2 regions of the Alkalimarinus coralli genome follow, and region 2 is predicted to be linked to the other one. Evidence: predicted binding sites of a transcription regulator. Region 2 holds the regulator's gene; the other holds the start of a gene.

Region 1 (16,861 bases), 1.2 Mb from region 2:
AGATGCTATTGACGGGGTAACATTCACGCTTACCGGCAAGACCAATGGTTCACCTGCAACGGTTTCTGTCACGCAGGACACAGAAAAAGTTCTGGAACGAATACAGGACTTTGTTGATTCGTTTAACGAAGTTAAAACGATCCTCAATGAAGTCACCGCATTTGACCCAAACGGCAACTCAGAAAACGGATTGTTGCTGGGTGATTCGACGATCCGTTCAATTAACTCCCAGTTAAGAAGTGTTTTATCTCAAGTGGTACCAGGGCTTGATAGCTCATCGGTTCGTAGCCTTGCAGAAGTTGGTATAAGCACAGATCGAACAACCGGTATGCTTTCAGTTGATGATGAGGCGTTTACTAAAGCGCTTGCAGACTCACCCGATGATGTTATGGCATTGTTTGCTGAGCAGGGTAGAGCATCTGATTCGCAAGTTTCGTTCTCCAAGAAAACAGCAGAAACGGTACCGGGCACTTATGACATTAATATTACTCAGGCGGCTACAAATGGTAGCTTCACGGGTAACGTGGCTATTGGGGCGTCGACTGTCATTGACGCCGATAACGATACCTTCAAGATTAGCGTTGATGGCACAGAAAGTGCCGATATAACACTCACCGCTGGCACCTATACCGATGCCGAACTGGTGACTGAAATCCAAAAGCAACTGGATGCTGACGCAAATCTTAGCTCAGCAGGCGCTGCAATTTCTGTCTCTCTGGATGGTAGCGGCCAGCTACAGTTTAACTCTGGCACATTTGGCAGTGAGTCTAAAGTGTCTTTCACTTCGGTAGATACCAATACGCTGGCATCGTTGGGTATTGATGCAATTGCAGGCGTTGACGGGCTGGATGTAAAAGGCACTATTAACGGTGTTGAAGCGACAGGAAAAGGCCAGATACTGACAGGCGCCGAAGGCGATGACAGCGAAGGGTTAGCCGTAAAAGTTGAAGGCTCTGCAACCGGAAGTCGCGGCTCGGTAACGTTTATTGAAGGTGTTGGCGATCAGTTAGTCGATAAGCTTAATAGTTTCCTTGAATTTGAAGGCATTATCGGTGCAAAAGAGACTGGCCTTAAAGACCAATTAGCAGAGATCACGAAAGGGCGTGAGCAGCTTGATTTGAGAGTAGAAAATTTGAGATCAAGGCTCTCAGCGCAGTTTACAGCGGCGGATATACTGGTATCTCAGCTGAATAGCACACAGGACTTTTTGAAAAGTCAGCTATCTGCATTAGCTGGGTCAAAGGACGACTAAGTACTGGTTAAGTTCGACTGTGTTGTTTGTTAAGTTCGACTATGTTGTCGGCTAGGTACGATAGATTTTTGGGCTAAAATATTGTGTAAGTCGGTTAAGAAAATTTAAGCAATGCCGATAACAATAGCATATTAAAAGATGTAGCTTCAGATGCTATAGCAAGTGCCAGCTTAACCCCTGGTTTACTTAAAAGATGTTTACAGGTGAATTATGAATGCACTACACCAATATCAAGCGGTCAATACACAAACTAGCGTTATTGATGTTGATCGACACCGTTTAATACAACTATTGTTTGAAGGTGCTTTGGAACGAATCAATATGGCTAAAGGCCGTATCCAGGCATCTGATTACGAAGGCAAAAATCGTTTGATCAATAAGTCTATCGAGATCGTATCTGGCTTGCGTAGCTTCTTAAATATTGAAGAAGGGCAGGAGCTTGCTTCTAACTTATCTGACTTATACGCATATATCGAGCGCAGGTTGTTTGAAGCCAATGTTAAGAATGATGTTGATATGCTCGATGAAGTGGCAAGCCATCTGCGTAAGGTTAAAGAAGGTTGGGACGGAATTCGAGAAGAAGCACTAGAGCAGGGCATCGTATAGTTCACGCCTGAATGAGTAAAATCAGCTCACCTGTTTAAAAAGGGGAAAGTATTTTCCCCTTTTTTTGTCGCTTTAGGTTCTGCCCACCAGCTTTATACTTACTCGGAATACTGGCTGACTATCCGTTTATTTAAAAACCAGCCAATACTTCCAGATGCTGTTCCACGCTCTCAGCCAGTGCCTTTAAGTTATAACCCCCTTCTAGTATTGAGACGATTCGGTCATTACTATAGTACTTGGCAACATCTACCAGCATTTCTGTAATCCACCGATAATCGGTTTTATCCAGCTCAAGATCCGCCATCGGGTCATTTTTATGTGCATCAAAACCTGCTGAAATTAAAATCAGTTGCGGTTTATGATTTTGTAGCTCATTTAGCCATGCTTTCTCAATTTTGTTTCGAAAGCTCAGCCCTTGTGTATGAGCCTCCAGCGGTAAATTAATAATGTTCGGCTTGTGAACCGCGTGATGACTGTATGGGTAGTAGGGGTGTTGAAAGCTGGAACAGACCAGAACTCTTGGGTCGTCCTGGAATATATCGACGGTACCATTTCCCTGATGTACATCGAAATCGATAATAGCGACTCTGTCCAGGCCATGAAAATCCAGTGCGTGTTTTGCTGCGACAGCGATGTTGTTGTAGAAACAGAACCCCATGGTTTTGTTACGTTCTGCGTGATGGCCAGGTGGACGCGTGGCGCAAAAGGCATTTTTGTTCTGCCCTGACATGACGGCATCCACAGCCTGAACAGCAGCGCCTGCTGCCAGTTTTGCGGCGCGCATGGTATCGGGCATCATAATGGTGTCTGGGTCTGCATATATGCGCCCCTTTTTAGGCTGTATAAGGTCGAGTTGCTCAACGTATGTGGCCGGGTGCACGCGCCTGACATGATCAGGGTTTACCAATTCTGCGCGTATAAAGTCGAGGTCTTGATTTAGACGTGTATCTTGAATTTGGTCAAGGATAGCCATCAAGCGAGCAGGGCTTTCAGGGTGCTCTGGCCCCATATTGTGCAAAGTGCAGTCATGATGACTTATATAAGCAGTTTTCATAATAGTGACTACGTTATTATTCGACTAAATTATTATTTTCTTTTGCCTGGCTTAAGTATTGAATACCGCACTGAAAAGTGTGCTAAATAAGTAAAAAATAAGCTGGCCCTCTCAGTTTAACTAACAAGATGCAGAATAGATACGCTCTCGTTATGTCGAACTATGGTAACTTTTGCCTGAGCTGATCTAGGTCAGAAATGAAAACAGGCACTTCTATGCTGATCAGCATCAACTATTTTGTTGTTGGGTCAGGCTATAGTGATGCTGCTTTAATAAATCGGCAATAATTATTCAGTACGCTGGTGTGTGCCATCTGCCTGGCGATTAATCACGGTATTAGCGGCCTCTGTGTTCGTGACTCTGTAGTTAGTCACTATGTAGTTAGCCACTCTGGAGTTAGTGATCCTAGCATTGATGATTATTGTATATGATGCCAGAACGATAGTGATTCCGACTTTTGTCTAGGAGAAGAATGTGAGTACTCGACATCTTGATGCCTTATTCAACCCCAAATCGATTGTTGTATTAGGTGCGTCGGAGCGCTCCCAGAACCTGGGCGGAATAGTCCTGAGGAATCTGTTATCGTCAGAGTATCCTGGCCAGCTATTGGTTATTAATCCAAACGAATATGACAATGTACATGGCATTCCCTGTGTTAAAAAAGTCAGTAAAATGCCTTTTACCCCTGACCTGGCTATTGTCTGTACCCCGCCTGAGTCTGTGCCCCGCGCGATTAAAAAACTCGGGCAAATGGGTGTGAAAACCGCGATGATACTTACGGGTGGGTTATCGAGAACCCACAGTAAAAGTGGCCGACCGCTGATGTACTCGGTTCGGGATGCAGCCAAAGCAACCGGCATCCGAATTCTAGGCCCTAATACGATCGGTATTATGGCGCCTCGCAACAAAGTTAATGCAACATACCTCCATATGGGCGCGCTGCCCGGTAAAATAGCGTTTATTGGACAATCAGGAACTATCGCCAGTGCCGTCATCGACTGGGCGTTTAGTCGAGGCGTTGGCTTTTCCCACTTTCTAACGCTGGGCGATAGTATGGATATCGACCCGGATGACTTAATCGATTATCTCGCTCAGGATAGGCATACCAAAGCGATACTGCTGCATATTGAAATGGTGCCTAACCCATCCCGTTTTATCTCTGCTGTGCGTGCAGCCTCCCGAGGCAAATTGGTTATTGGCATCAAAAGCGGCAGAGTGCCGGAGTCACAATGGGAACCGGTGCCGTTGGCAGATGGCATTACTAATGGGGATGCGGTTTTTGATGCGCTATTTAGACGGGCGGGTATTCTTCGTGTTAATGGTGCTGACGAAATGTTTGATGCACTTGAAACGTTGACCAGAATGAAGCCGGTTAAAAAAGAAACGCTGGCGATAATGAGTAACGGCCTCGGGCCAAATGTATTGGCGGTCGACCGGCTTGCAAATCTGGGCGGGGAACTGGCTGAGCTGTCGGATAAAACGATTGATGCTATTGCAGAGCTAATGCCTCCTTACTGGACGCGGAAAAATCCGATTGATCTCAACTATGATGCAACACCTGAAACCTATTCGGCGGTGATGGACATTTTGGCTAAAGACCCAGGTGTTTCAAATGTATTGGTCATGTACGCCCCTTCGTTGACTGAAGACAGCCTTCAAATTGCAGATGCCGTCATTACCAAAGCTAAGCGAGCGCGGCTCAATATTTTCACCTGCTGGCTGGGACAAAGTACGATACTGGATGCCAGAGAAGCGTTTTTTGAAGCGGGTATTCCCACCTTTTTCTCTCCCGAGAAAGCTGTAAAAGCGTTTATGCATGTGGTTAACCATCAACGAAGCCAGAGGTTGCTGAAAGAAACACCTTCCTCGTACAGTGATCATGCGGTTGACCGCTCTGATGCAAGAGAGATTGTTCAGAATGCTATTCGAAATGGGCGTAACCATCTGTCGAACGGCGAGGCAAGGCAGCTGATTGCCGATTATGGTGTCCCGACGGTTGAAACATGGTATTGCGATGATATTGAAGAGGTTATAGAAGCCTTTGAAGAAATCGGCGGCCCTATTAATATTGCGCTGCTTCATGAGAAAAGCAGTCACCCGTTTCTTGAAGAAAAAACCGGAAGAGGGCGTTATAAAACAACGATTCGGCGCTTAAACGAAAAGGACACCATTATTAGTTCTTGTGCCGAACTGTTTGAACAGTATAAAGAGCACTTTCCTAATAGCGGGTTTCTGGGTTATTCCGTGCACCGTTCGCATCAGCATATTGGAGGCCTGGGGTTTAGCCTGGGGATTACTCGTGACCCCAAACTAGGGCCATTGGTCGTATGCGGTGCTGCCGGGGCGAGTGTTAATGTGATGACAGATCGACGAATCGCCTTGCCGCCGCTGAATATGGTGTTGGCTAAGGATCTGCTTTCCCAAACCTACATGTACCAGTTGTTGAAAGAGTATAGCTACCGGCCTGCTCAGGACATCAAAGCAGTATGTGAAACATTAATTACCTTGTCGCAGATTGTGGTTGATATACCTGAAATTAAAGGGCTGGAGATTCTGCCTCTGTTATTCAATAAGGATGGAGTGGTCGCAGTTGATGTCGCTATCGATTTGGGTTTACCGGGTAAACTGTCAATTCAACCTTACCCGGCAGAGCTTGCAGAGTGGATTACGCTGCCAAAATCAAAACGTCGTGTTGAAGTTCGCCCGATTAGGGGCGAGGATGAGCCCGCCCATATCGAGTTTCATTTGAAGCAGTCACCTGAGTCGATACGCTTTCGGTTCTTTCATTACCGGAAATCTTTTAGTCATGAAGAGTTAGTTCAAATGGTTCAGATCGATTATGACCGAGAGATGGTTTTTGTTGCTACAGTCCCTAAAGAAGATGGTTCAGGAAATGAAACGCTTGGAACCGTTCGTGTTTGGACTGATGCCAATAACTTGCAATGCGAGTTCGCAGTGATGGTCAGTGAAGAGCTCAAAGGTGAGCGGCTTGGTTATACGCTAATGAACAAAATGATTGAATATTGTCGGTCGAAGGGTACAGTTGAGATGATTGGTTCTGTGCTGCCGGATAATAAGCCTATGTTGAGTCTTGCTGAAAAGTTGGGTTTTGAATCCAAGTGGGATCCTGATGAAGAAGTGATGGCGCTGCGCTTACCGCTTAATGTGCCAAAAGATGACTGGCAGAAAGAGCAGTTGAAATAGCTGCTATCAACCCGCTGCTGGGACTATCACCTATTGGTGGCATATAGCCCCGCTTGGGCCTTAAGCATTTAAATGGGCTAATGAAAGTCCCTCGACGACGAGCGAAGACCACCCAGGTGGTCAGTTATATCAATAAGTTTGCCTGCAATGACGTGTACAACCTCTCCTTCGCGTTCAAGAATGCCTTTAACTTTCAGAATTTTAGCGGTAAGGAATGGCTGCTTTTGTGCTCTCGCTGTACCGGCCCAAACGACGACATTGATATTTCCGGTATCATCTTCCAGTGTCACAAATGTTACGCCTGAAGCCGTACCCGGAGATTGTCTACCGGTTACGACGCCGATGACTTCCACAAAGGATTGATGAGGCAGCGTTCGTAATTGGCTCGCCCTGGTGAAAGTACCGGCTTTTCCTGACTTATCCAGCAAGCTAATGGGGTGGGTTTCCAGTGTTAATCCTACTGCACTATAATCTTCCAGCAAGTTTTCAAATGCATTGGGCTGAAAGTGAAATCTCTCATGTTGATCCTGCCATTTTCGTAAAGTCGTTTGCCGTTTGCTTAACCCCGTTTGTGATTTACTTGAGGCAACTTGTAGCTTGCTTGAGGCAAACAGCGGCAATTCATCTTCAGAATCCATTAAGCTCCATCGAGTAGCATAACGGTTTAATGACAAGCTTCTGAAAGCGTTTGCAGAGGCCAGTAGTTCAATGTCTCTGCGTGATAAGCCAATTCTTTTGATCTGGGATAGGTGTGAGTAGCCTGACTTTGGTCTTTCTGAAACAATTTTATTCATCCCTTGCTCACTGAGTCCTTTGACTTGGCGCAGCCCTAAACGAATGGCGTAGGGGGCCTTGTTTGCCAGGCTGTGGTTGACATTAGAGAGATTGATGCACACGGGTAGGACTTCAATATGGTGACGCTGTGCATCTTGTACCAATTGTGATGCGCTGTAGAAACCCATCGGCAAACTGTTAAGGAGGGAGGTGTAGAATACCGAAGGGTAGTAGAATTTTAACCAGGCAGAGACATAAGCCAGTACGGCAAAGGATGCCGAGTGGCTTTCAGGGAAACCGTACTCTCCAAAGCCACAAATTTGCTCAAAAATACGTTCAGCAAAGTCCAGTTCGTAGCCTCTTTCTAACATACCATTGATCAACTTTGCTTTAAATTTGAACAATTCCCCGTTTTTTTTCCATGAGGCCATTGCCCGGCGCAGTTGGTCTGCTTCTCCCCCGGTAAAGCCCGCAGCGACCATGGCCAGCTTAATGACCTGCTCCTGAAAAATAGGCACCCCTAATGTGCGGGATAACACCTCTTTTACCTCTTCTGAAGGGTAAGAAACCGCCTCTTCACCATTTCTGCGTTTAAGAAAAGGGTGCACCATATCGCCCTGTATCGGGCCTGGCCGAACTATGGCGATTTGAATGACCAGATCATAGTAATTGGCGGGTTTTAAGCGCGGCAGCATACTCATTTGTGCACGAGACTCAATTTGGAAAACACCGATAGTGTCGGCCTGTTGAATCATGCGGTAGACGTTTGGATCATCCTGCATGCGGGTTATTTCAGCAATGGAATAGCGATGGCCATAGTGGTTATAAATAAGGTCAAATGACTTTCGAATGGCTGTCAGCATTCCCAATGCAAGTACATCGACCTTTAGCAACCCCAGGCTTTCCAGATCATCTTTATCCCATTGAATAACAGTGCGCTCTTCCATACTCGCATTCTCAACAGGAACCAGTTCGTAAAGCGGCCCGGATGAGATAACGAAACCTCCGACATGCTGAGATAAATGCCTTGGAAAGCCGATAATCTCATTTACTAGCGTAATAAACTGTTGCCCCTTGAGCGACTCAGGTTTTAACCCTAACTCCACGACTTGAGCCTGCCAGCCTAAGTCACGATCACGGCGGTTTACATTTTTTATAAAGAAGTCGAGTTGAGCTTCTGCAATACCGAGCGCTTTTCCGACATCCCGTACAGCACTTTTAAAACGGTAACTGATGACCGTTGCCGCCAATGCCGCTCGCTCACGACCATACTTACGGTAGATATACTGGATTACTTCTTCTCTGCGCCCGTTCTCGAAATCGACATCAATATCTGGTGGCTCATCTCGTTCCTTACTGATAAAACGCTCAAACAGCACGGAAATTTGCCGTGGATCTACGGAGGTAATCTCCAGGCAGTAGCAGACCACAGAGTTCGCAGCAGAGCCTCGGCCCTGATACAAAATTCCCTGTTGCTTTGCGAACATAACCACATCATAAATAGTGAGGAAAAAGAATGGATAATTAAGCGCTTCAATTAACGTTAACTCTTTGTTGATTATTGCTTGTACTGAGCTTGAAACGCCTTCTGGAAACCGGTTCCTAATACCATGCTCAACCAGTTTTCGTAAATAGGACATAGCGGTTTCACCACGGGGTACCAGTTCTTGAGGGTATTCGTAGCGCAATTCACCCAGGTCGAAGTTGCACCGGTTTGCGATCTCCACGCTTTCTGCCAACCATAATGGGTCAAACAGGCTGGAAAGTTTCTTTTTAGAGCGAAGGGTTCGTTCTGTATTGGCTAATAATAGCTGCCCTGCCTGATGGACGGGGGTTCCATGCCTGATGGCCGTTAGCACATGCTGAAGCGATAAGCGTGTAGATGAATGCATCAGCACGCCGCCGCAAGCCGTAATGGGCATATTCCATATTCGGGACAGTGATTGGCAGTGTTGGGTGTAGTGCTTGTCGTTATGCTTTAGGTGCCTTTGAAGGCCGATCCAGCTGCGGTCTTTATAATATTTCTTTAGCCACTTGGCCCATTGTTCGTCACTGCTGTTTCCTTTGGGTAGCCAAATAACAAAGCACTGTTTGATGGACATCAGGTCCCACTTATCCAATACATAATGGCCTTTTTCAGCGCGGCGTCGTGCATTGGTAATGAGTCGGCATAACTCGGCATACGCCTGACGGTTCGGACAGATTAAAATAATGCTTAGTTCATGATTTAGTTTCAGCAAGCTCCCCACAATGAGTTTGATAGACAGTTGGTTTTTCTTGATTGCTGCATACGCTCTGACGACTCCGGCAACAGAGCACTCATCTGTTATTGAAATAGCCTGATAACCTAAAAAATTAGCTTGTGTCACCAGCTCTTCCGGGTGAGATGCCCCTTGCAAAAAAGAGAAGTTGCTTTGGCAATAAAGCTCTGCGTATGACATTAGCTAAATACTCCATGCAGAAACCATTTTTGCTCGGGGGTTCGAAACACCCACAACCAGCGGCCGTTTTCTGTACGCGCAATAAAGTAATCCCGAATGATCGCCTGCCCATCCCACCATCCTGTTGAAAGCCTTTCTGGCCCCTGAATGATAGAGATACGCTCTCTTAGTGGTTTAGGGAATGGCAATAGAATACTTGGTCGGAGCAGGTTTTTATCTATGGGGATAGTCGTAGAGTCGGGTGTTTCGACCATCGGTTGGCAATATTGAGAGCTTATATGAGGGCGGGGGTCTTCCGTGATACGCACGCCTTGAATGTTCTGTTCGCCAAGCTTTGCCTGCAATAACGACAGCAGCTCAAGGGGGGATAGCTTTCCTTGTTTTCCCCTAAACAAATCTGCCATATCACCTTGTTTGGCTGCGACCCGTTTTACGCTTAAAGACAGTCGTACGACAGGGTCACTTAGCCTGACTGACTCAAACTTTAATTGAAATAATTTAAGCCATATTTCCTGCCGGTATTCACCCGCAGCGGATGTTGCACTCACCTCACATGATTGGTTATTCCTAAGCTGTAATAGTAAAGAGAGCTCATGGGCATACTGATCTCTTACGCGTAAAAAATCTTCGAGTTGTGCCAATAATTTTAGTAACGGTTTTTCCAGAAAAGAGAGGTTTACAACGTCGAAGAGTAAATCAAGGTAGCGATTGAAACGTTCAGGAGGGTGATAAAAATTAATTGTGTGGTGAAACTCTCCCGTTAATCGCCCTGTATAGTTCACTAAATCACTATCAAAACGTTTGGCAATATCAGCCATAGAGATGCTTAATAAGTCCTTTACCGTGTTTACGCCTACCCGAGTCAATTGGCTTACTTGTTTTGTTGTTAACTCTGTTTCTGATAACTGGCACTGGTTAATTTTTACAGACAGTTCTTGCTTTGAGTCCAGTATTTGGTTGACTCCTTTCTGTGCCAGCATTTTTGCAGCGAAAGGGGAGTAACCAGACGAATAAGTATAATTAAAGGGTAGTTTGTCAAGTTGGTCAGTAATAGAGCGCCAATAGTTCTCAAGCCCGTCATAAAGGGTCAACATATTGCTGGCGTGGAGCAGTAACCCATTAGGTTCAAAAAAACTGATATCTGAGGTAACCGTGTATAATCCGTGCGCGATCTCTTTTAATTTGTCTGACTCACAGCAAGCGTCGTACTGAAGGACTTGCAGGTTCCCACAAAGAGAGGCGGCGGTTGCTAACCCCATACCCCGCTTAACTCCGTTTGCCTGAGCCTCCTGATTCAGTTGTACAATTTCATTACGCCTTCCTTCAACAATGATGACGCCTTGAGAGGGCTCACAGTAAAGAGCATCGAGCTGCAAAGAGGGAAAATGTAAGTAGATCCAAAGTGACATGGTGCCATCTCACTTACACGATTTTTTGATGACGTGCTGTTGGAAAGTGAATGACATTGTTGGCTTTGCCGCAGCAGAGTGCTGGCCAGTCAGCAGACATATCTAACGCGAACTCAGGGATGGCCCTGCCTCCCTTTCGTTTTGTAATAGATACACCGAGGCCTTGCGTATGGGGGGTTAGTTGCATGTTCAACGATACTGGCAGAGAGGTTATGTTCTGAGTCGGCGGGCTCATGATGAATTGCACGCAGTCTCCTTCTTCACAAGCCATTTGGAACCGCTTTATTTGATGTATTTCCTGCACGTTTTGCCATAAAAGAACAGCCCCGCAAGCGCCGCTTTTGAGGCACTGTTCAGCCGCCCATAGGGCTTCATTTTTACGGCGGGAGTTAATGATTAATAACTTCTTTAAGTCATAACCCTGATGGTAAAAGAATTCAGCACATATTGAGCCTGGTGGATTTATAAATACCAGTAAACGTGACTGTGTTGATAGTGTGCCCATAAGAACTCGTAGCTCGCCAATCCCTAATGGACTACGAATATTGACAACGCCTGTTGCCGGAAAACCACCTGCCAGCTTTTCATCAAGTATTGGGTACCCACACGACTGCGTATTCTGCTTTGGTTGTGTTTGATGGCCCTTCCAGACTAATTGTTTTCGCGCTAATAAATCGATTAAGTCACTCATAATTTCTAATTAAAAAATACTGTTTATATGTACAGTATAGTGTCGAATGTTAATCAATAGCAAGGTGAAAATGAACAAACAAGCGGAATCAATAAAGGGTGGCAGGCAGAAGGGGGGCAGGTATTTATAAACCTATATCTGTCGATTTTATTGCATGGTGCAACATGTCTGGCACATGCGAGGGGGAGTGATAGGGTGCGCAGTCGCACCCTATACTGTTCGTCTGCTTAAGCCATAATTGGCTAAAAAATAAGGCTTTATAATGTAACCAATCAGGCCGAAGCGGGCTTGCCAGGTTATGTCTAAATTTACTTTGAAACTGCGACTCAAGTCCGAGCTGTTACAGCTTATCCCTCAATAATAGCGGACTTATCTTCGCCACCAAACGCTTCTAATATAGCGGGGAGCAATTTGGCAAACTCCATCGACATAATGGCAAAACTGGCATCGAATTTACTGGCCGCATCCTCTGCGCCTGAGTCATCGAGTTGTTCCTGCATCACATCACCAAACTTTAGGCGTTTGATTGATAGATCTTCATTCATAATAAATGAAATATTCTCTTCCCAGGTCATCGCCAGTTTAAATACCTGCTTGCCTGCTTCCAGGTGAGTGCCGATTTCTTCGCCGTCAAGTTCAACGCCTTTGCAACGCACAACGCCTCCTTCTTCGCCTGGATCACGCAGCTCGCACTCTTCATCAGCCTCAAACCCTGTCGGCATTAATGCGTCTTTTGTCAGCCAGCTGGTCATAACGGATGACGGGGCTTGATTAACCGATGGTATACGAATAGGTAGTGATCCAATGGTTTTGCGCAGGTAACTGGTAATATCGTCTGCGGCTTTTGCAGATGATGCGTTTACGATAAGAAAGCCATCTTTGGGTGAGAGATAAGCATAGGTAAGTTTTGAGCGGGTGAAGGCTCTTGGAAGAAGCTCGTGGGTGATCTGCTCCTTCAGCTCATCTTTTTCTTTTTTGGTCACTTTGCGCATCTGAGTTTCTTCAATCTCAGCGACTTTTTCTGCAACAGCTTCTTTTACAACCGTAGAGGGGATGAGTCGATCTTCACGTTTAAGGCAGATCATCCAGTGGCCGTTAGTCACATGAACCAACTGCTGGCCGTGCCTGCCTAAAGGAGAAACCCAACCCTGGCGGGAAACTTCAGTCGGGCCGCAGGGGGTAAAAGGGCTTTCTTCAAGCTTTTGTTCAAGCTCTGTATCAGAAAGTGTAAACGGCTTTGTGAAACGATAGGCGATTATATTTTTAAACCACATAGTTTATTTTTGTATCCGATTAATTGTAAAGAGACTTTTGCACGACTACTGCGCTTACAAATACAGCGTTAAAAAATAACTCAAAATGCTCATATAATATTACATATACACTGCGCTTTTTCGTCATTTTTTGCCTTGTCTTTGCTTCGCTCATAACGTCGTGCAAAGGTCTCGTAAAAAATGATTTTAGAAAATATTGAGCAATAAATGCTCAGTGAGTACGTTGTGTAAAAAGGGTTTGTTCAAAAAAACGGGTCGTCGATTATGAAGGATGTTATTGGGGGTGCCAAGACTGATTTGGAATCTTTTCAAAGATTGCTATAGACTCTCATTTCTTTAATGGTTAGCCATGGTAGATAACTACTTGATTGAACTTATTCTATACAGCACAACAGGGTGCCACCTCTGCGAAAAGGCCATTGAAGTGCTGCAGGTTGCCTTGCAGGGCCAATCCTGTATGCTTGATGAAATCGATATTGCTTATGATGACGGTTTATTAGAGCAATACGGTGTCAGAATTCCGGTATTAAAGAACCCTCAAAATGGCAAAGAAGTCGGCTGGCCCTTTGGACCGGAAGACGTTCTTGCTTTGCTTGAACCTTGAACCAGGACCATCATGATTATTGTTATTTCACCTGCCAAAACACTTGATTTTGAAACCCCACCAGTCACTGAACGGCATACTACGCCTGGATTCCTGGATGACTCTTGCGAACTGGTTGAAGCGTTAAAGCTACTGGAACCTCATGATATATCCACGTTAATGAGCATTAGCCCGAAGCTGGGAGAGCTAAATGCGGAGCGTTTTCAAACATGGCAGCTACCTTTTACGCCCGAGAATGCTAAACAAGCCGTATTAGCGTTTAAAGGTGATGTTTATACCGGGTTAGATGCTGAAACCTTCACTGAAGATGATTTTGAATTTGCGCAATCTCACTTGAGAATTTTGTCCGGCCTTTATGGTGTGCTTAAGCCCCTTGATTTGATTCAGCCATACCGTTTGGAAATGGGGACTAAGTTTAAAAATGAGCGCGGTGCTAACCTTTATCATTTTTGGGGAACCACGCTGACGGAAAGTTTGAACAATGAGCTTGAAGCAGACGACAATGTATTGATTAACCTGGCTTCAAACGAATATTTTAAGTCAGTAAAGGCGAAGTCACTGTCGGCAAGAATGATTACCCCAGTGTTCAAAGATATGAAAAATGGCCAGTATAAGATGATTAGCTTTTATGCAAAGAAGGCAAGAGGACTAATGTCTGCTTATATCATTAAAAACAAGATAAAGGATGTAGAAGGCCTTAAAGCTTTTGATTCAGAGGGTTACGGTTTCAACCCTGAGCTGTCGAAAGGCGATGAGTGGGTGTTCACACGTAATATTGAGAATGCTTAACGTTCTAAACTAACCCTGATTCCGTTCCGCTGCATCTAGGCTACAGGGAGGTTTGGTTGTAGCCGTGATGAAAGGAGGCGCGACTGGAATCAAGGAAGGGGGATTGAAGCCCTAAGCTAACCCTGATTCCGCTTCGAGGCTGTGAAAGTATTAACAAGCAAGAGATTCTTTGACTTCAAAACGAACTCGAAGCGAATCTGGCGTCATTACAACGGCCTTTATAATTATTGTCTGTAGAAACAGGTAATACTTATAGGCCTTTAAATATAGCTCTGGGCTCCTTCTATTAAGGCGAAACAGAGCTTTATTTTTTATCTCCTCAAGGAGCCTGTCGAACCCCAACACATTAAGTGCACGTGTGAGATTATAACATAACGCCATTAAACTAAACTCAGCCGCTACCTTCTCTTGGCCTCTTAGCAGGAAGTGGCTCCAACCTGCTCTAGATTTCATCGTGCCAAATGGGTGCTCAACGAGTGTACTTCGCTCGCGCATTTTTCCTTTGCTTACCTTCATTCGTTCTTGATGAGCTGTGAGCAGGTCTGCATTCTCACTTCGCCACACGACTCGGCAAGGTATTTTCTCCCCAAGACAGCTTGCTTTTTGGGGGCAGCTTTTACAGACTGTTTCTGATGCACTGAAGCGATGAAATACTTGTCCGTTCTGTGTGCGGGGCGACCCTCGTTGGTTTAATGACTCTCCTGCAGGGCACACATAATGATTTTTCCTCGCATCATATATGAACTGGTCTTTTGTGTACCTTCCCTTTTTCCCTTTACCCCCCGTTTTAGGCTTGGGAACATAAGGTGTTATCTTATCTTTTACACACTTAGCAATATGCGCCCCGCTGTAATAGCCCGCATCAGCAAGCACTTCTAACTCATCTGAATTCAGTATTTTCTTTGCTTTTAGCGACATTGGGTGCAATTGTTTAAGGTCGTTTGGCTCCGTTGTGACTTCTTCGCAAACGATCAAGTGATGCTTGTTATCTACTGCTATCTGTACGCTGTAGCCGGATACCTTTTGAGTTCCTTTGTTCAGTAAACGGGCATCTTTGTCTGTACTGCTCTCTTGTGTTTTTTTAGATTTTTCTAACCTTTTTAATTCGCTCTCTTTATCTTGTTTTTCTTTTTTCCAGTCTTCGAGTTGCTGAAGCACTTTTTCCAGTTCAATATCACTGGGCTTGTTTTCTTCTTCCTTTTCCTGCGCATCTTGCTGATCTAGCTCGTTCTGCCATTGCTCGATATGCGCCTCTAGCTTTTTGAGCTTCTTCTTGAGACCTGTGGTGGTCGTAAAGCTCTTGCGGCTCGCGCTTCCTTTAAAGAAACTGCCGTCAATAGCAATGCACTGGCCTCCAAACAACGAAAGTTTCTTGCAGAATAAAATAAACTCTTTATGAGTCTCCCGAATCGCACGCCGGTTTTGGCTGCGAAAATTAGCGATCGTCTTATAGCTTGGCTTAAGCCCTTGAACTAACCACATCACCTCTATATTACGGTGGCACTCTTGTTCCAACCGACGACTCGACTTAATGCGGTTTAGATATCCGTAGAGGTAAAGCTTGAGTAACGCACCGGGAGGGTAGGCAGGCTGCCCGCTATTAACCTTGTTTTCTAAGGTATGTTGATAGCCGAGCTTTCCTAAGTCTAAACATTCAACATAGGCATCAAGGGCTCTGATGGGATGCCTCTCATGCACGTAGTCATCCATATGGCTCGGAAACAAATCCCCTTGATCGCGGGAGTGTGTTTTCTTGTATTGTCTTCCCATTTTCTTATATCTTCGAAGTCGTTAGGCGACGATATTATACAGCGGGGAGCCTATGGATACTTTCACAGCCTCTTCGCTGCATCAAGGCTACAGGGAGCTTTGGTTGTAGCCGTGATGAAAGGAGGCACGACTGGAATCAAGGAAGAGTGATTGAAGCTCTCAAACTAATTCTGATTTCGCTTCGCTGCATCAAGGCTACAGGGAGCTTTGGTTGTTGCCGTGATGAAAGGAGGTTCGACTGGAATCAAGGGAGGGTGATTGAAGCCCTAAGCTAACCCTGATTCCGTTTCGCTGCATCAAGGCTACAGGGAGGTTTGGTTGTAGCTGCGACTAGAAACGACAATGTTAGGTTTATATATCGCATTGATATAAGTCAAATGTTGTAAATTCAGTTTACTTATTTAGCTCGATCCCTATAATGTCCGACAAATTAAGTTGGGTATTATTTTTATCTAGTACAGACAGGGGAGAGTGTTATGTCAGTAGCGCAATTTGAATCAATTTCATTAACGGTGTTAATTACTGCGTTGATTTGCTACATGGGCTATATCGTTTGGGATCTGGCAAAACGCTCAGAGGCCGGAAAGTTTGGCACAATGGCTTTGTTTGGTGCTTTAGGCCTTGGTGTGATGGGCTTTGTTATCAAGACAGTCATGATCGAAGTGATTAATGTTTAAGTCGATCAATGACCTTGTGAGACCTTTGCACTACTACTGCGCTTACAAATACAGCGTTAAAAAATGACTCAAAATGCTCATTTATTACTCATAAACTGCGCTTTTTCTTCATTTTTTGCCTTGTCTTTGCTTCGCTCGTAACGTCGTGCAAAGGTCTACTTGTAAGTTATTTAGTTTTATTAAAAAGGCGACCATTGTAGGTCGCTTTTTTTTGCCCGTTTTATGGATAAAAGTTCGGTAGTACTTGCTCTGATGGACCTCTATCTTTTTTTCGAATTTCGTTTAAACATTTGAGAAGCGCATCGTTATCCCAGTT
Region 2 (16,269 bases):
TTAAGGACGAATATAAAGATACCGAAGGGAAACCAGAAGTTAAGCAAAAAATTCGACAGCTACAAATGGAAATGGCTCAGCGCAGAATGATGCAGGATGTCCCACAAGCGGATGTCGTTATCACTAACCCAACCCATTTCTCTGTCGCATTAAAATATGATGGCGACACGATGGCTGCTCCCGTGGTTCTTGCCAAAGGTGGTGATGAGATCGCGCTTAAAATCAGAGAGATAGCCAACGAACATAAAATTGAAATTGTACAGGCTCCGCCTTTAGCACGATCAATATACTACAACTCTGAGGTGGGGGATGAAATTCCAAGTGGGCTCTATGTGGCGGTTGCACAGATTCTAGCGTATATATTCCAGCTACGGCGTTACCGCAGCGGCGCCAATCCAAAACCACAAATGCCTGATTTCCCAATACCGGATGATCTGAAGCACGATTAAACGTTGCATTGTTAGCTGCTTAACAGTGCGGTGTTAAAGTAAATTTCACGCCTTTCTTTACTTAAAACAATCCAAATCAAAAAGTAGGTACAGTTCCTGCTATAGACATACGTATTCACTCAATTAAGTCAAAAAAACGTCATATCGTTTTTATATCCTGACCGGAATAAGTATGGAACAAGCCTTCAGCGTACAGAACCTTAAAAGCCTAACTCAGGGAAACCTGGGTATTCCTGTATTGCTACTGGTTATTTTGGGCATGATGGTACTGCCCATGCCCCCCTTCCTTCTGGATCTGTTGTTTACCTTTAATATCGCGTTGGCGATTGTCGTATTGCTGGTGTGTGTATATGCCATGCGCCCTGTTGATTTTGCTATTTTCCCGACAATATTGCTGGTCGCAACGCTATTAAGACTGGCGCTTAATGTTGCTTCTACGCGCGTGGTGTTGCTCTGGGGGCATGAAGGAGGCGATGCAGCGGGTAAAGTAATCGAGGCGTTTGGAGAGGTGGTTATTGGCGGTAACTACGCTGTCGGTCTGGTGGTATTTGCGATACTGATGATTATTAACTTTGCTGTTGTGACAAAAGGTGCGGGCCGGGTTTCAGAGGTAAGCGCCCGCTTCACATTGGATGCAATGCCAGGCAAGCAAATGGCGATTGATGCCGACCTAAATGCCGGCCTAATCGGGCAGGACGAAGCAAAAGCGCGTCGGGAAGGCATTGCTCAAGAAGCTGACTTCTATGGCTCAATGGATGGTGCCAGTAAGTTTGTTCGAGGTGATGCGATTGCAGGCCTGCTGATTTTGGTTATCAATATTGTTGGCGGTTTATCCATAGGCATGGTTCAGCACGATCTTGAGTTCAGCGATGCCATGCAGAAATACTCGCTGCTAACGATTGGTGATGGCTTGGTAGCGCAGATTCCATCGTTGCTATTGTCTACTTCCGCAGCAATTATGGTGACGCGTGTCAGCACCACGCAAGACATGTCTCACCAAATGTTTGACCAGATGTTCTCTTCGCCAAGGTCTATGGCGGTTGCCTCTCTCATCTTGATTATTATGGGGTCAATTCCAGGGATGCCTCATTTCGCGTTTTTGGGGTTGGGCGTTTTGACGGCAGCAGGCGCTTACTATATTTGGTATCGCAAGAACAGAGGTCAGGTTGATGAAGGTGTGGTTAGAGCGGGGGCGCCAGGTGGCGCAGGGGCGGTTGCTCCAGGCGCTGCACCTTCTCCGGCACCTGGCGGCTCACCTCAGGCCCCGGTACCTTCGGGCGAAACCAAAGAGCTGGGCTGGGATGATGTTCTAACGGTTGACGTTGTCGGGCTCGAAGTCGGCTATCGCCTTATTCCCTTGGTCGATAAATCCCAAGGGGGGCAGTTGCTGGGAAGAATTAAGGGGGTAAGGAAAAAACTGTCTCAGGAATTGGGTTTTTTGATGCCGTCGGTCCATATCAGGGACAACCTCGACTTAATGCCCAACGTATACCGCATTACCCTTATGGGCGTTAATCTGGCTGAGGCGGAGATTCATCCTGATAGAGAGCTTGCCATTAACCCGGGCCAGGTATTCGGGAAACTAGAGGGGATTGAGGGGAAAGACCCTGCGTTTGGTTTGGATGCTGTATGGATAGAGCCCAGCCAGAAAGATCATGCCCAGACACTGGGTTATACGGTGGTAGACGCCAGTACGGTTGTCGCAACTCACCTTAATCAAATTCTACAAAAACATGCTCACGAATTGATTGGGCATGAAGAGGTTCAACAGTGGCTGGAGCAGCTGACAAAAGCCTCTCCGAAGCTTGGAGAAGAGCTGGTTCCGTCAACGTTGTCAGTTAGCTTGCTATTGAAAATACTGCAAAGTCTGTTGATAGAGAACGTGCCTATACGTGATATGAGAAGTATTGCCGAGGCGGTCGTGAATGTGACACCTAAAACTCAGGACCCGGTGATGTTAGTCGCTGCTGCACGGCAATCCCTTAAGAGACTGATTATTCAAAATATCTGTGGAGCGGAGAGTGAAATCCCCGTTATCACCTTAGACCCTGAACTGGAACAACTATTGCTTAAGTCTGTACAGCAAGCACAGAAAGTTGGCGCAGGGGATGATGTAGGGCTCGTTCTTGAACCGAGAATGATAGAAAAATTACAACGGTCATTGAACGATGCCGCTCAGCGCCAGGAGGTGATGGGTAAGCCACCAATACTACTGGTTTCAGCGCCATTGAGGCCCGTGCTAGCGAAGTTTGTAAGGTTTGGTATTGAGCGGTTGCATGTGCTCTCTTATCAGGAAGTGCCTGATAATAAGCAAATAACAATTGTCGCAACCGTAGGTCAGTAATTTGACGCGTTTTCATCAAAAACAAAAAGCGCCGTCAATTAATATGTCAGACGATCGTGTTGTCGCCGAATAATTGCGGACAACTGAAAGAATTTAGGAGAGACGCCATGAAAGTAAAACGTTTTTTTGCCGCAACTATGCAAGAAGCCTTGCGCATGGTTCGTGAGGAGATGGGGGCAGATGCGGTTATTCTTTCAAACCAAAAAGTGGGTGGTGGCGTCGAGATAGTAACTGCACTGGACTATGATGAGCAGCTAGCAATGAGTCAGGTTGAGACAATAGAAGGGCAAGATAAGGCCCCTTCACCGACTCAGGTTGGCCGAATGCAAGCAGAGCGCCATGTTCGATTACAGGAAGAGATGGAGCGGGCGCGCGAAAAAATAAATGGTGTTAGAAATAGGCGCGCAGGTAGTGATGAACCTGTACAGCCTGTTCAAGCAATTACTTCAGAAAAAGCAGGCGAAGCTGCAGCGCCCTCAGAACTTGAGCAGATGAAGGCTGAGTTAAGCCATCTTAAAGGGCTGCTTAATCAGCAAATTCAGAGCAGCAATGAAGCGCCAGTCGAAAGTGATGCTGATCGTTCAATTGTTAAGAATAATATTTCAGACAGGCTTTGCCGTATGGGGGTTGAGCGCTCTTTAATCGATGCGCTGTTGCCGGGGGTAAAAAATGGAACCGATATCAGTCAAGCCTGGAATCGGGTTCTGGCTGAGTTATCCCATGTGTTGGCGGTTGAAGATGCCGAGCTAACTGACCGGGGAGGCATTTATGCATTGGTTGGACAGACAGGTGCAGGTAAGACCACAACAATTGGCAAGATGGCTGCGCGGTATGTGTTGGAGCATGGGGCTGACTCAATTGCGTTAATCACCACTGATCGATATAGAATAGCCGCGCATGAGCAGCTAATGGTCTTTGGTCGTATTTTAAATATCCCTGTTAGAGTCGTGGATGAACAAAACCCGCTGGACGATGTGCTGGAGTCGCTACAGGATAAGAAGTTAGTACTTATCGATACTGCCGGGCTTAACCACCAAGACCCTGATTGGGCTGAGCAGCTGCATGAGTTGCGTAATTCAAAATTCGATATTCAAAGTTATCTGGTTCTGTCGGCAATAACACAAACCCAGATTATGAAATCCACCTACCATTATTATAAGATGGTCGGATTGGCAGGGTGCCTGGTTACTAAGTTGGACGAGGCTGTTAGCCTGGGTGAGGTAATTAGTTTCCTTTACTTAAGCGGTTTATCGGTCGCTTATGTGACTGATGGGCAAAAAATACCCGATGATATTCATTTGGCAAAAGCGCATATCATTGTTAGCAAAGCGATTACGTTATTTAAAGAGCAGGAAAAATTTGAAGCAGAGTTATTGTCTAATACGCAAGGCCGGATACATAATACCGGGCGCGCCAATGAGCTAACTTCAATGTATTTTGGCAACACAGCCTGAAATTAAGAACATAAAACAGTATCCTCTGCTAAACTGATGAAAAGTTTAGTTGTTTTATAGCTATCTAAGTGAATAAAATGTCTGTTTTTTGATCGAATTGGCCGATTGAGAAAACATATATCGCTTCGTTTGTGATAACAATAAAAGTAGTTTATTTCAGCTAAAGCGGTTAAGCGTTAAATAACGCTGCGGCACAAAGAACTGAATAGTTTCAGCCGAAGCATGCCTTTTCCGTTAAGAGCAATAAGATAGTCGTAATAAATGAGATCGTAGTGAATGGCACTGACTTAAGCTTGTCATCCTCGCGAACGCGGGGATCCATAGGGTTATAGACTCCGTTCCAAATGGATTCCCGCCTGCGCGGGAATGACAGTACAGAGTCATTATGTTTTAGGTAAGTGCCACTAAGATCGTAGTAATAAATGAGATTGTAGAAATAGAGCAAATTGCAGTAATAGGGGATAAACACCTGTATGAGTAATTCAAATCCAGTCCAGGTTATTGCTGTTACAGGCGGTAAAGGCGGTATTGGCAAAAGTAATGTATCGATTAACCTAGCTTTGGCGCTCTCCTCTATGGGGCGAAGAGTCGTGGTGCTTGATGCGGACTTGGGGTTGGCAAATATTGATGTTCTCTTGGGAATTACTTCGAACAGAAATTTAGCAGATGTTCTTTCAGGTGAGTGTGGCTTGCGAGATGTGATGGTCGAAGGCCCTGGGGGAATTAAAGTTGTCCCAGCTTCATCCGGGACTCAAAAAATGGTCTCCTTAAGCCCCTTGGAGCATGCTGGCTTGATTAATGCGTTTAGCGAAATCTCAGGCGATTTGGATGTATTGGTTGTGGATACAGCCGCAGGTATATCTGACAGTGTGGTTAGCTTTTTGAGGGCCGCACAGGAAATCGTTGTGGTGGTGGTTGATGAACCGACTTCAATTACCGACTCCTATGCGCTTATTAAATTACTAAACAGAGATTACGGAATTCATCGCTTTAGAGTGTTGGCTAATATGGTCAAAACACAGCAGGAAGGCCGTCACCTTTATTCAAAACTCGTTAAAGTAACAGATCGTTTTCTTGATGTTGCCCTTCAATACGTTGGTAGCATTCCATTCGATGAGGCAGTTAAAAAATCAGTTCAACGTCAGCGGGCTGTATTGGATGCTTACCCTCGTGCAAAAGCTTCACTAGCCTATAAGTCGTTAGCGCAAAAAGCGGATAGCTGGCCTTTGCCTTCGTCACCGAGAGGGCACTTGGAGTTTTTTGTTGAGCGTTTGGTGCAGGCGTAAATTATTAATTTATGGCATTGGTACACGGCCAAATGATGTATAGTGATTCGAATATTGAACGGGCTGATAGTCTGGTTCGGCAGCACGCGCCACTGGTGAAGCGTATCGCTTATCATCTGATGGCAAGGCTTCCGGCAAGCGTGCAGGTGGATGACCTGATCCAGTCCGGTATGATGGGGCTGTTAGAAGCCTCTAAAAAATATGAGCCATCAAAAGGGGCATCGTTCGAAACCTACGCCGGGATTCGAATTCGTGGTGCCATGATGGACGAAATTCGCAAAGGAGACTGGGTTCCCCGGTCTGTTCACAGAAATACCCGTAAGATATCTGAAGCGATCAAAGCGGTTGAAGACCGTGAAGGTCGTGATGCAAAAGATCATGAGGTAGCGGCAGAGCTCGACATGGACTTAGACGAGTATTATGCCTGTATTAAGGATAGTGCCAGTGGAAAGCTATTTAGCTTTGAAGAAATTCTGGAAGGGGGAGAGGGGGCTGTTGATCAGTTGGCTGCATCCTCTGAAACGCCTTATTCAGAATTGCAAGATGACGCGTTTAAAGAGGGGTTGGTGCAAGCAATAGCCTCACTACCCGAACGAGAACGATTAGTGCTATCGCTCTACTATGATGAAGAGCTAAACCTTAAAGAGATTGGGGCGGTGCTTTCAGTGAGTGAATCACGAGTTAGCCAAATACACAGTCAGGCAGCATTGCGCTTAAGATCTAGGTTAATAGAGTGGCACTAAAATTGACATGCTTATAGCTGCTTGAATTTTTTAGAAAAATGATAGCAGTTATTTTGCTTAACATTAAAAAAAACTGGATACCCGTCGAACTCAAGCTAGACTTACATTCATACCATGAGCCTGAATCGAGTTCTGGCTTGTTAAGGGTTCCAGCTTCGGCATTTTGGAGGTCGACTTGGATAAAAATATGAAAATCCTGGTAGTTGATGATTTTTCGACTATGAGGAGAATTATAAAAAACCTGTTAAGAGATCTGGGCTTTACAAACGCTGATGAAGCGGATGACGGGAATACTGCATTGCCAATGCTTCAGACAGGTAAATATGACTTTCTCGTGACAGATTGGAATATGCCTGGCATGACGGGTATCGAACTGCTTAAGGCAGTAAGAGCTGATGATAATCTGAAAGGTTTACCCGTACTGATGGTTACTGCTGAAGCGAAGCGGGATCAGATTGTTGCTGCAGCTCAGGCGGGTGTAAATGGTTATGTTGTAAAGCCGTTTACTGCGGCGGTGCTGAAAGAAAAAATTGATAAAATCTTTGAGCGTATCGATTCTTGAGCGCAGGTTAGTGCATGACAAATAAAGAAGAAAACTCGCAGGATATGGCAGGATTTGAAACGCAGCTTAAAAACCAGGCCGCTGATCTCAAAGATTTGGTTGATTCCGGTAACATTTCAGAAGCGTTGAAAGTAATCTCAGACTTAAATGCCACCCGAGATCAAAGTCTTTACCAGGAAGTTGGGCGGTTAACGCGAACCTTACACGAATCAATTAGAAATTTTCATATTGATACGGCAAGAGGGGCGGGTCAGGAAGAGCTTTCCAAAATTGATGATGCGACTGATCGCTTGTCTTATGTTGTCGACATGACCAATAAGGCTGCAAATAAGACCTTAGACCTTGTAGAAGAGAGTATGCCTATTGCTTCGGAAATGAAGGAAGAAGCAGATATTCTAAAAGGTGATTGGGCAAAACTACGTCGCAGAGAGATGAAGCCTGAAGAGTTTCGTCAGCTTTATAAACGTATGGACTTGTTTCTTGATAAATTAAGCAATCAATCGGATAAAGTTTATCGTAATTTGTCCGACATATTGTTAGCACAAGATTTTCAGGATCTCACCGGTCAAGTCATTAAGAGAGTGACAGGGTTGGTGCAGGAGGTGGAGGAAAACCTAGTAAGCCTAGTGGCTATGGCCGGTAAGGTAGATCAGATTACAGGTACCGTTCACGAAGGATTAGAACAAGAAAAAGAAAAGAATATTGAACGTGGTGAGGGGCCTCAGATGAACGCGGAAGAACGTGTCGATGTGGTTTCGAGTCAGGATGATGTGGATGATTTACTCTCCAGTCTAGGTTTTTGAGGAGTGCTTGCATGGGGTTTGAAGCGGATGAAGAGATTCTCCAGGACTTTTTAGTCGAGTCAGGTGAAATTCTCGAGCTTCTGTCAGAACAACTGGTGGATTTGGAGCAGAATCCGGATGATACGGATTTGCTTAACGCGATATTTCGTGGGTTCCACACGGTGAAGGGCGGAGCTGGTTTTCTACAGCTTGATGCGTTAGTTGAGTGCTGCCATGTGGCAGAGAACGTCTTCGATATTCTTCGAAATGGTAAGCGTACAGTTACTGCCGAATTGATGGACGTGGTACTGCAGGCGTTAGATGCCGTTAATGAAATGTTCGAACAGTGCAGAAATCGGGAAGAGCTGGTTCCCGCAGACCCCGCTTTGATTCAAGCGCTGGCAAGGCTTGCCGTTCCTGAAACTGAAGGCGAGCGAGCATCTGAGGCTCCAGCCACAGAGACAGCTCCCGACATGAACGAACCCCCCGTTGAGCAAAGCTCTGTGCAGACTGAAGATGACGCTGAAGAGAAGGGCGACATTACCGACGATGAGTTCGAACAACTTTTAAGTGCACTCGATGCGCCTGAAGGCACTACGGCTGCGGAATCTACACAAGCCTCAACTGCTTCTTCCAGTGACAATGTTGAGTTGTTTGATGAGGCTCCATCAACAGGTGGCTCTGACGATGAAATCACTGATGATGAATTTGAAAAACTGTTGGATGACCTGCATGGAGCAGGTAAGCATGGCAGCATAGAAAAAGCCGAAAAACCTCAAGAGCCTGATTCAGGCGAAATTACTGACGACGAATTTGAAAAACTGCTGGATGACCTGCACGGAAAAGGCCAGTTTACAGGCGAAGTTGCGGGTGGCGGTTCAGTGTCACCCTCTCTCTCTCCCTCTCCCGAAACAGCTGCAGCGGGTGACTCTGACCTAATTGATGACAGTGAGTTTGATAAACTCCTTGATGATCTTCATGGTAAAGGAAAGGGGCCAACAGAAGGTGGCGGCGCTGTTTCGCCTGCGGCCAGTACGCCAACACCTCCGCCGGCGGCAAAACCCCAACCTAAACCTGAGCCTCAACCTAAACCTAAACCTGAGCCTGTATCGGCACCAAAGACCTCTGCACCGGCCTCGCCCGCAGCTAAAAAGGCGGTTGGCAAAGAGCAGTCAATTGCTACCGAAACCACCGTTCGGGTTGATACCAAGCGTCTTGATGACATTATGAATATGGTTGGAGAGCTGGTATTGGTTAGAAATCGCTTGAAGCGCCTAGGTGATGAGAGTGAAAACGAGTCAATGCAAAAGGCGGTATCGAACCTTGATGTCGTGACGGGTGACCTGCAGTCTGCAGTGATGCAAACCCGTATGCAGCCAATCAAAAAGGTATTTGGAAGATTCCCAAGAGTCGTAAGGGACTTGGCTCGCAATCTTAAAAAAGAAGTTAACCTTGTTTTGCGTGGTGAAGATACTGACTTGGATAAAAACCTGGTTGAAGCACTTTCTGACCCTCTTGTCCACTTGGTAAGAAATGCTGTGGATCATGGTGTTGAATTACCGGATGTAAGAGAGGCGAGCGGTAAACCAAGAACAGGACGTGTTATTTTAGCCGCAGAACAAGAAGGTGATCATATTCTGCTGTCGATTGAAGATGACGGCGCGGGAATGGATCCGGACGTCCTTCGCAGAAAAGCGGTTGAAAAAGGCTTATACGACGAGGATGCGGCTGAAAGACTGACCGATACCGAGTGCTTCAATCTTATTTTTGCACCTGGCTTTTCAACAAAAACCGAAATCTCTGATGTCTCTGGACGAGGCGTCGGCATGGATGTGGTTAAGACCAAAATCACGCAGCTCAATGGCACGATATCGATCGATTCAGAAAAAGGTAAAGGTTCTCACATTATTATCAAGGTACCTTTGACACTGGCGATTATGCCGACGTTAATGGTACTGCTCGACGATCAGTCGTTCGCGTTCCCTCTGGTAAGCGTGGTAGAGATTTTTCACCTTGACCTATCGAGTACTAATATTGTCGACGGCCAGGAATGTGTAGTGGTCAGAGACAATGTATACCCGCTTTTTCATATTAAGCGCTGGCTGGTTGATAATATTCCAGATGAGTCTGAAAGTGATTCAGCCCATGTGGTGATTGTCTCAGTAGGGACCAAACGAGTCGGTTTTGTCGTTGATCAGCTTGTCGGCCAGGAAGAGGTGGTTATTAAACCGCTAGGGCGAATGCTGCACGGTACACCCGGAATGTCCGGTGCGACGATAACGGGTGATGGCCGAATAGCACTGATTCTTGATATCCCTAGTTTGCTACAGCGTTATGCATAACATCCAGCCGTTGTGAGTGCTCTGAAACAAGGCGCTCGCAATTGCGTTATTTATTGACTATTCGTAATACTGTTAACTAGATGAGTAGAGTCGGTGCAGTAGAGTCTTCAGCGAAAACGTTGAACTGAAGGCATTTTTCTATCTGGAGATTCATGAATGGCGGTTTCCGTCTTAGTCGTTGATGACTCGGGGTTTTTCAGGCGAAGAGTCTGTGAAATTCTAGAGTCAGTTAGCACAATAAAAGTAGTTGGCACCGCAAGCAACGGACAGGAAGCGCTTGAGCTGGTTAAAAAGCTTAAACCCGATGTAGTCACCATGGACTACGAGATGCCTGTTATGAACGGTGTGGCAGCGGTCAAACAGATTATGCGTGAGTCACCCACGCCTGTATTAATGTTTTCTTCGCTCACCTACGAAGGTGCACGCGTAACGCTGGATGCACTGGAAGCCGGAGCCGTCGATTTCCTACCTAAAAACTTTGAAGACATTGCGAGGGACTCCAGCAGAATGCAGGAAGTTCTTAAGCAGCGTATTCTAGCCGTTGCTGCTACTAACAAGCAGCGCACTCCTGCTCGACCCTCCGCAATTTCGCAGTCTTCCTCTTCCACAGCCGGTACGCATCAATCGGGCGGCACGGAAAGCCCGGCAGGTAAAAGTCCGGTGGGTAAGCGCACTGAGCGAGTGAAGCCAATAGCAAGGCCTGGCCCAGTTGTAAAATCTGATACAGGAGGGCTTAACCGTTCCCAAGCATCGGCACGAGGCTCAATGAGCCAGAAGGACTTATCTGAAGAGCCTGTTTCGAACAGCAAGATATCACACCCGGTGAATTTGGTGGCAATTGGTACGTCTACAGGTGGGCCGATTGCGTTGCAGAAAGTTCTGACAAAGCTGCCTTCAAGCTTTTCCAAGCCCATTGTGCTGATTCAGCATATGCCGGCATCGTTTACCTTGGCGTTTGCTGAGCGATTGAATCGGCAGTGTCAGATTACTGTTAAGCAAGCAGAAGATGGCGACATGCTTAGGCCCGGCTTGGCTTTGTTGGCTCCTGGTGGCAAGCAGATGATTATTGAATCCCGCTCGGGAAGTGCCCGAGTGAAGATTCTTGAAGGGGATGACCGATTGCACTATAAGCCGTGTGTTGATGTAACCTTCGGTTCAGCAGCCAGGTGTTTTCCAGGGAAAACCTTAGGCATTATTTTGACTGGCATGGGTGCAGACGGAAAAGACGGTTGCCGCTTGATGAAGCAAACCGGCTCAACGGTTTGGGCGCAGGATGAGAAAAGTAGTGTCATCTATGGAATGCCAATGGCCGTTGTAAAAGCCGGTCTGGCGGATGAAGTGCTGAGTCTGGGAGATGTTGCAGGACGTATTGTGTCCGGGGTCAAGTAATGGATTTATTGAGTATTATTGGTGTTATTTTAGCCTTTGGTGCAGTTATTGGAGGCAACTTTCTCGAAGGTGGTACGGTTGATGCCCTGATCAACCTGCCAGCGACGATTATTGTAATTGGCGGAACCTTTGCCGCTATCATGCTGCAAACATCGTTAAAGCTATTAAAGCATGCTGGCCGAATGTTTCTTTGGGTGTTTATGCCGCCATATGTCAACTTGGAAGATGGTGTTGATAAGGTCGTCAAATGGAGTATGAGGGCTAGAAAAGAAGGGCTGTTAGGACTGGAAACAATCGCCGGAAAAGAGAAGGAGGCGTTTGCAAAAAAAGGGTTACAGCTGCTGGTTGATGGAGCCGAGCCTGATACCATTCGAAGTGTCATGGAGCTTGAGCTTATCGCTAAGGAAAACAGAGATATCGAAGGTGCTAAAGTCTATGAGAGTATGGGAGGCTATTCTCCTACGATTGGTATCATCGGTGCGGTAATGGGGTTGATTCATGTTATGAGTCACCTGGAAGACCCTGCCTCTTTAGGCTCGGGCATTGCTACAGCGTTTGTCGCCACGATCTACGGCGTCGCATTTGCCAACCTGTTTTTGTTCCCAGTTGCGAATAAACTTAAAGCGGTCATAAAGCTTGAATCGCTATATCGGGAGTTGATGATCGAAGGTTTGGTCTCGATCTCTGAAGGGGAAAACCCCCGCTCAATCGAATTGAAACTTAGAGGTTTTCTTCACTAATACTCAGGCGGGCTTAATATGAGACGACAGTTGGAAGAGGATGAGTCTCACAGTAAAGAGCGGTGGCTCGTTTCCTACGCAGACTTCATTACATTGCTTTTTGCATTTTTTGTGGTGATGTATTCGGTTTCATCGGTCAATGAAGGCAAATACAAAGTTCTCTCAGAAACCCTTGAAGGAGCCTTCAACTCTGCCCAGAGAACGACCAAGCCGATACAGATTGGCGATCACATTCCACGCTCGAGTGGTCAAAATGAGGGTGAACAAAAAATACAGCCTGTTGAATCCATTCCAAGAGGGAGTGAGGGGCGAATAAAAGATAGAACCAAAGGGATGCGCGAAATTGCAGATAAATTCGCCGCAGAGTTTTCTGGCTTGATCACCGATGGGCTGGTCTCGGTGAATGAGAATGAAGACTGGATTGAAGTCTCGTTATCAAACAAAATTTTATTCAAAAGTGGAGATGTTGAACCTTATGACGAGGCATTTCCTATTCTTGAGCAGGTCGCAACTATACTTAAATCCCATGATAATGCGCTTTTAGTAGAAGGTTTTACCGACAATATTCCCATTCGTACTCGCTCTCACCCTTCAAACTGGGAGTTATCTTCGTCGCGTTCGGCGGCGGTTGTTCGTTTACTGGCGCATGAAGGTGTCGACCCTTCCAGAATGGCTGCTGTAGGCTACGGGGAATATCAGCCTGTTGCGAGGAATGACACGCCTGAAGGAAGAAGTCGCAACCGCAGGATTGTGCTGGTGATTTCAAAAGACCCAAATGTGCGTGTCACCTTGCGCAATAAAGGTTAATCAACTTCAACGTTTCGTTACATTTTTCTATGGCATTATTCCTGCTTGTTAGGTCTAAAATAGGCCTAAAGTAGGCCTAAAGTAGGCCTAAAGTAGGTCTAAAATAGCAAAACCGGCAAAAGTGTGCCTGGCTGTTAGGGTGCTGTGGTTGTGATATGAGTTGTTTTATTGCTAATTCAATCATTAAGTTATTGCCATCTTTGTCGATATAACTACCTCAGGCTGTTGATTTTAATAAACATAAAGATAAGAGGTACCGCTGTGCGTATCTGGGCAATTGCAAATCAGAAGGGTGGAGTAGGGAAAACAACGACAACTGTAGCCTTGGGTGGTCTATTGGCCAAAGAAGGCAAGCGAGTGCTGATGATGGATCTTGACCCTCATGGCTCCCTCACCAGTTATTTTAAATATGACCCTGATACTATTGAGCACAGCGCATTTGATCTGTTTTTACATCAAGGCAAAGTGCCCCAAGATCTACCCGCCACCTTAATTGTCAAAACATCGATGCCAGGGTTAAAGCTGCTGCCCGCGTCTACGGCACTGGCAACACTGGAGCGACGAATGGTTGGCGTTGAAGGCATGGGATTAATTATTTCCCGAGCGCTTGCCATATTGTGGGATGACTTTGATTACGTACTGATCGATAACACGCCTTCTCTCGGTGTTCTGATGATCAATGCATTAGCTGCGAGTCAGCACTTGATGGTGCCGGTTCAGACCGAATTTTTGGCGCTTAAAGGTCTTGAGAGGATGATGCACACATTGGATATGGTGATTAAATCTCAAAAGAGTAAATTAACATATACCATCATTCCAACTATGTTTGATAGAAGGACTCAGGCGTCGGTACAAAGTCTGAGGTCAGTAAAAAATACCTGGGGTTCACAGGTCTGGAAGTATGCCATTCCTGTGGATACTAAATTCAGAGATGCGAGTAGAATGGGGGTTGTTCCCTCAGAGCTTGATGAAGCAACTCACGGAGTTAGGGCGTATAAAAAATTACTGGAAAATATTAGGGAAAACGAAGCCGTCAATATTTGATTGGCGGTCTAATGTTGGGGCGACGAATACCTTGCTACAACCAAGGTGATATCGTTTGCTCAGCGTGGGCACTGTTTAGATTAAGTTGTAAAAGATCAAGTTGTATATAGATCAAGTTGTATATAGATCAAGTTGTATATAGATCAAGTAGTAAAAGGGCAGTTCGAGATGAGTGGTTCGAAATGAGTCGTAAGCACAATCAATTTGTAGCATCGCCCAATGATGCCATTAACAGTTATATTGGCGATCTTCTTTGGTCTGAAAGCGAAGAGGAACAGCGTGTTGCACCTGATAACTTATCGGTCACTACTACTAATACTACTACCGCTAAACTCCAGTCTCTTTCAAATACCATTAAGCCAGGTTTCTGGTTGATTCCTCTGACTAATTTAGATCATTATCGATTGGACTTGTCGCGCCCTCAGCGTTCCCTGAATGCGTCATTTGCCCTGCTTTTATCAGGGCTGTTATTGCTGAAATGCCCTATTAGCGGCCGTGTGCGCGAAGCTGTTGTTGAGCAGTGTCATGAGAGGATGATGGAGTACCGCTTACTCTGCAAGATCACTCGGTTGCCTTCCGCAACAAGGAGGTTCAATGAGTCGTAAGCGGTATAGTGATACGATCAACCCTCAGGTTGCGGTACAGGACTACCTTGATGACTTGCTACAAAAGTTACCATCAACATCTCCGTTGGATGAGCTAAGGGAGGCTGAAGAGCGTGAAGCTGCGCTAGCCAGTGAACGCGCGAGAAAACTCTCAGAAGGTCGCGGTCACAGACAGCGTGAACAGAAACCAGTAATACCAATGGCCGGAAGTGGCAGCCACAATTACACGGCTGGCAGAGAAACGTCACTGGCTGCGCAACGGTTGGAAAAGAAAAGAGCGCTGGCCAGAGCGGTACCGAGGGATTTCCGGGAGCCGCTGACTCTTAAGTCACCCTCGATTAGTGGTATGCTTAGCGCTATACCAGACGCTGTGCAGAGCACGAGCCCGGCATTAGAGCTGCCTAAAACTAAAACTAAAACTAAAGCTGATGTGGCGGTCGCCAAAAATATCCCTGAACAGGTTGTCGGTGAACTCGATTCCCCTGCCACTTCTTGTGAAAGCAGCCCTAAGAACGCTGGCACCGAGAGCGTTGTTGCAGATAATAATTTGACAACGGCTAAGGCTGAACCTCTTGGTAAAACTCAGGATGTTAGCGAAAAAACTAAAACGACCCCTAATGCGCCTGCAGCTGAGCAATCGGTTGAGTCTGAACAGGCGACAGCGGCTGCTGAGGAACGTAGTGCGTATTTGGATAGCTGGTTGGATAATGGCCGGCCAAACTGGGCTCAAGGTCGGTTTGAGTGTCTGATTTTTACTGTGGCAGGGTTGAAACTAGCCGTGCCTTTGGTTTCGCTGGGGGCGATTCACTCTATGGATCGGGAACTGACACCGCTAGTGGGTAGGCCCCCATGGTTTCTTGGCTTGTTGCCGGTAGGCGAAAAAAATATCAAGGTGGTCGATTCTGCGCTGTGGATAATGCCGGAGCGTTATAACGAGGCTGCTAAAGAGGGGTATCGATTTGTCATCAGGCTTGATAATAGCGAGTGGGGGATGGCCTGCGACTCTGTTGCACAGTCTTTCTCCCTCTCGCCAGAAGAAGTGCGATGGAGAACCGACCGAGGCAAAAGGCCATGGCTTGCGGGTACGGTAATCGATCATATGTGTGCATTGATGGATGTGGCGGCCGTTGCCCACTTGCTTGATACTGCCCAGAAAACAAACCACTCCCCAATATAAACCCTTAAGCATGTTGAATTTGCTACTCTTTACGGGTTATTCCTATTAAGATTCTGTCACTTATCTAAACTCTGGCTATACTATAGCTAACGATTTATAGCTTTTTGTCATTAACCTGGCATGGAATGTGATAATAAAAGGTTAAGATGGCTTGAGTGATGATTTTTTGACAAGCATCGCTATTGGTAATTTCAATGGCGTTTGGCAAAGAGTTTTTTGACACCCGATAATTAAAATAGGATCAAGAGGTTCGGAATATGGCATCTAGTACAGGGCATAGTGGTCAAACAACAGAAGATCCTATCTTCCAGTATGTAACCTTCCGGTTAGACGATGAAACCTACGGTATTAACGTCATGCAGATTCAGGAAGTGCTGCGTTATACCGAGATAGCGCCGGTGCCTGGAGCGCCAGATTATGTATTGGGGATAATTAATCTTCGAGGTAATGTGGTTACCGTGATCGATACCCGCAAGCGGTTTGGCCTTAGCCAGTCTGATATTTCTGACCATACACGTATCGTAGTGCTGGAAATAGAGGGTCAG

The links. The regulator FliA, encoded in region 2, starts transcription of late flagellar genes. The targets are predictions, from matches to a motif close to CTAAAGNTNNNNNNNNNNNNGCCGATA.
Region 1: a site for FliA is predicted at 1,346-1,372, ahead of fliS (flagellar export chaperone FliS). Genes of this name have one in related genera too.

What each region holds. Positions count from the first base shown of each region.
Region 1 is NZ_CP096016.1:2,239,014-2,255,874, reverse strand. Features, by position in the region: gene fliD (flagellar filament capping protein FliD) at 1-1,252, shown strand, start outside; gene fliS (flagellar export chaperone FliS) at 1,463-1,858, shown strand; gene MY523_RS09955 (histone deacetylase family protein) at 1,989-2,912, opposite strand; gene MY523_RS09950 (bifunctional acetate--CoA ligase family protein/GNAT family N-acetyltransferase) at 3,387-6,116, shown strand; gene MY523_RS09945 (error-prone DNA polymerase) at 6,194-9,331, opposite strand; gene MY523_RS09940 (Y-family DNA polymerase) at 9,331-10,740, opposite strand; gene imuA (translesion DNA synthesis-associated protein ImuA) at 10,754-11,431, opposite strand; gene rdgC (recombination-associated protein RdgC) at 11,779-12,705, opposite strand; gene MY523_RS09925 (glutaredoxin family protein) at 13,055-13,309, shown strand; gene yaaA (peroxide stress protein YaaA) at 13,322-14,098, shown strand; gene MY523_RS09915 (IS1182 family transposase) at 14,249-15,868, opposite strand; gene MY523_RS09910 (DUF2788 domain-containing protein) at 16,345-16,545, shown strand; gene MY523_RS09905 (BatD family protein) at 16,766-16,861, opposite strand, start outside.
Region 2 is NZ_CP096016.1:1,082,367-1,098,635, forward strand. Features, by position in the region: gene flhB (flagellar biosynthesis protein FlhB) at 1-449, shown strand, start outside; gene flhA (flagellar biosynthesis protein FlhA) at 622-2,793, shown strand; gene flhF (flagellar biosynthesis GTPase FlhF) at 2,901-4,247, shown strand; gene MY523_RS04820 (MinD/ParA family protein) at 4,721-5,533, shown strand; gene MY523_RS04825 (RNA polymerase sigma factor FliA) at 5,545-6,276, shown strand; gene cheY (chemotaxis response regulator CheY) at 6,452-6,838, shown strand; gene MY523_RS04835 (protein phosphatase CheZ) at 6,853-7,641, shown strand; gene MY523_RS04840 (chemotaxis protein CheA) at 7,653-9,962, shown strand; gene MY523_RS04845 (protein-glutamate methylesterase/protein-glutamine glutaminase) at 10,119-11,351, shown strand; gene MY523_RS04850 (flagellar motor protein) at 11,351-12,091, shown strand; gene motD (flagellar motor protein MotD) at 12,110-12,898, shown strand; gene MY523_RS04860 (ParA family protein) at 13,160-13,942, shown strand; gene MY523_RS04865 (hypothetical protein) at 14,125-14,547, shown strand; gene MY523_RS04870 (chemotaxis protein CheW) at 14,537-15,724, shown strand; gene MY523_RS04875 (chemotaxis protein CheW) at 15,982-16,269, shown strand, end outside.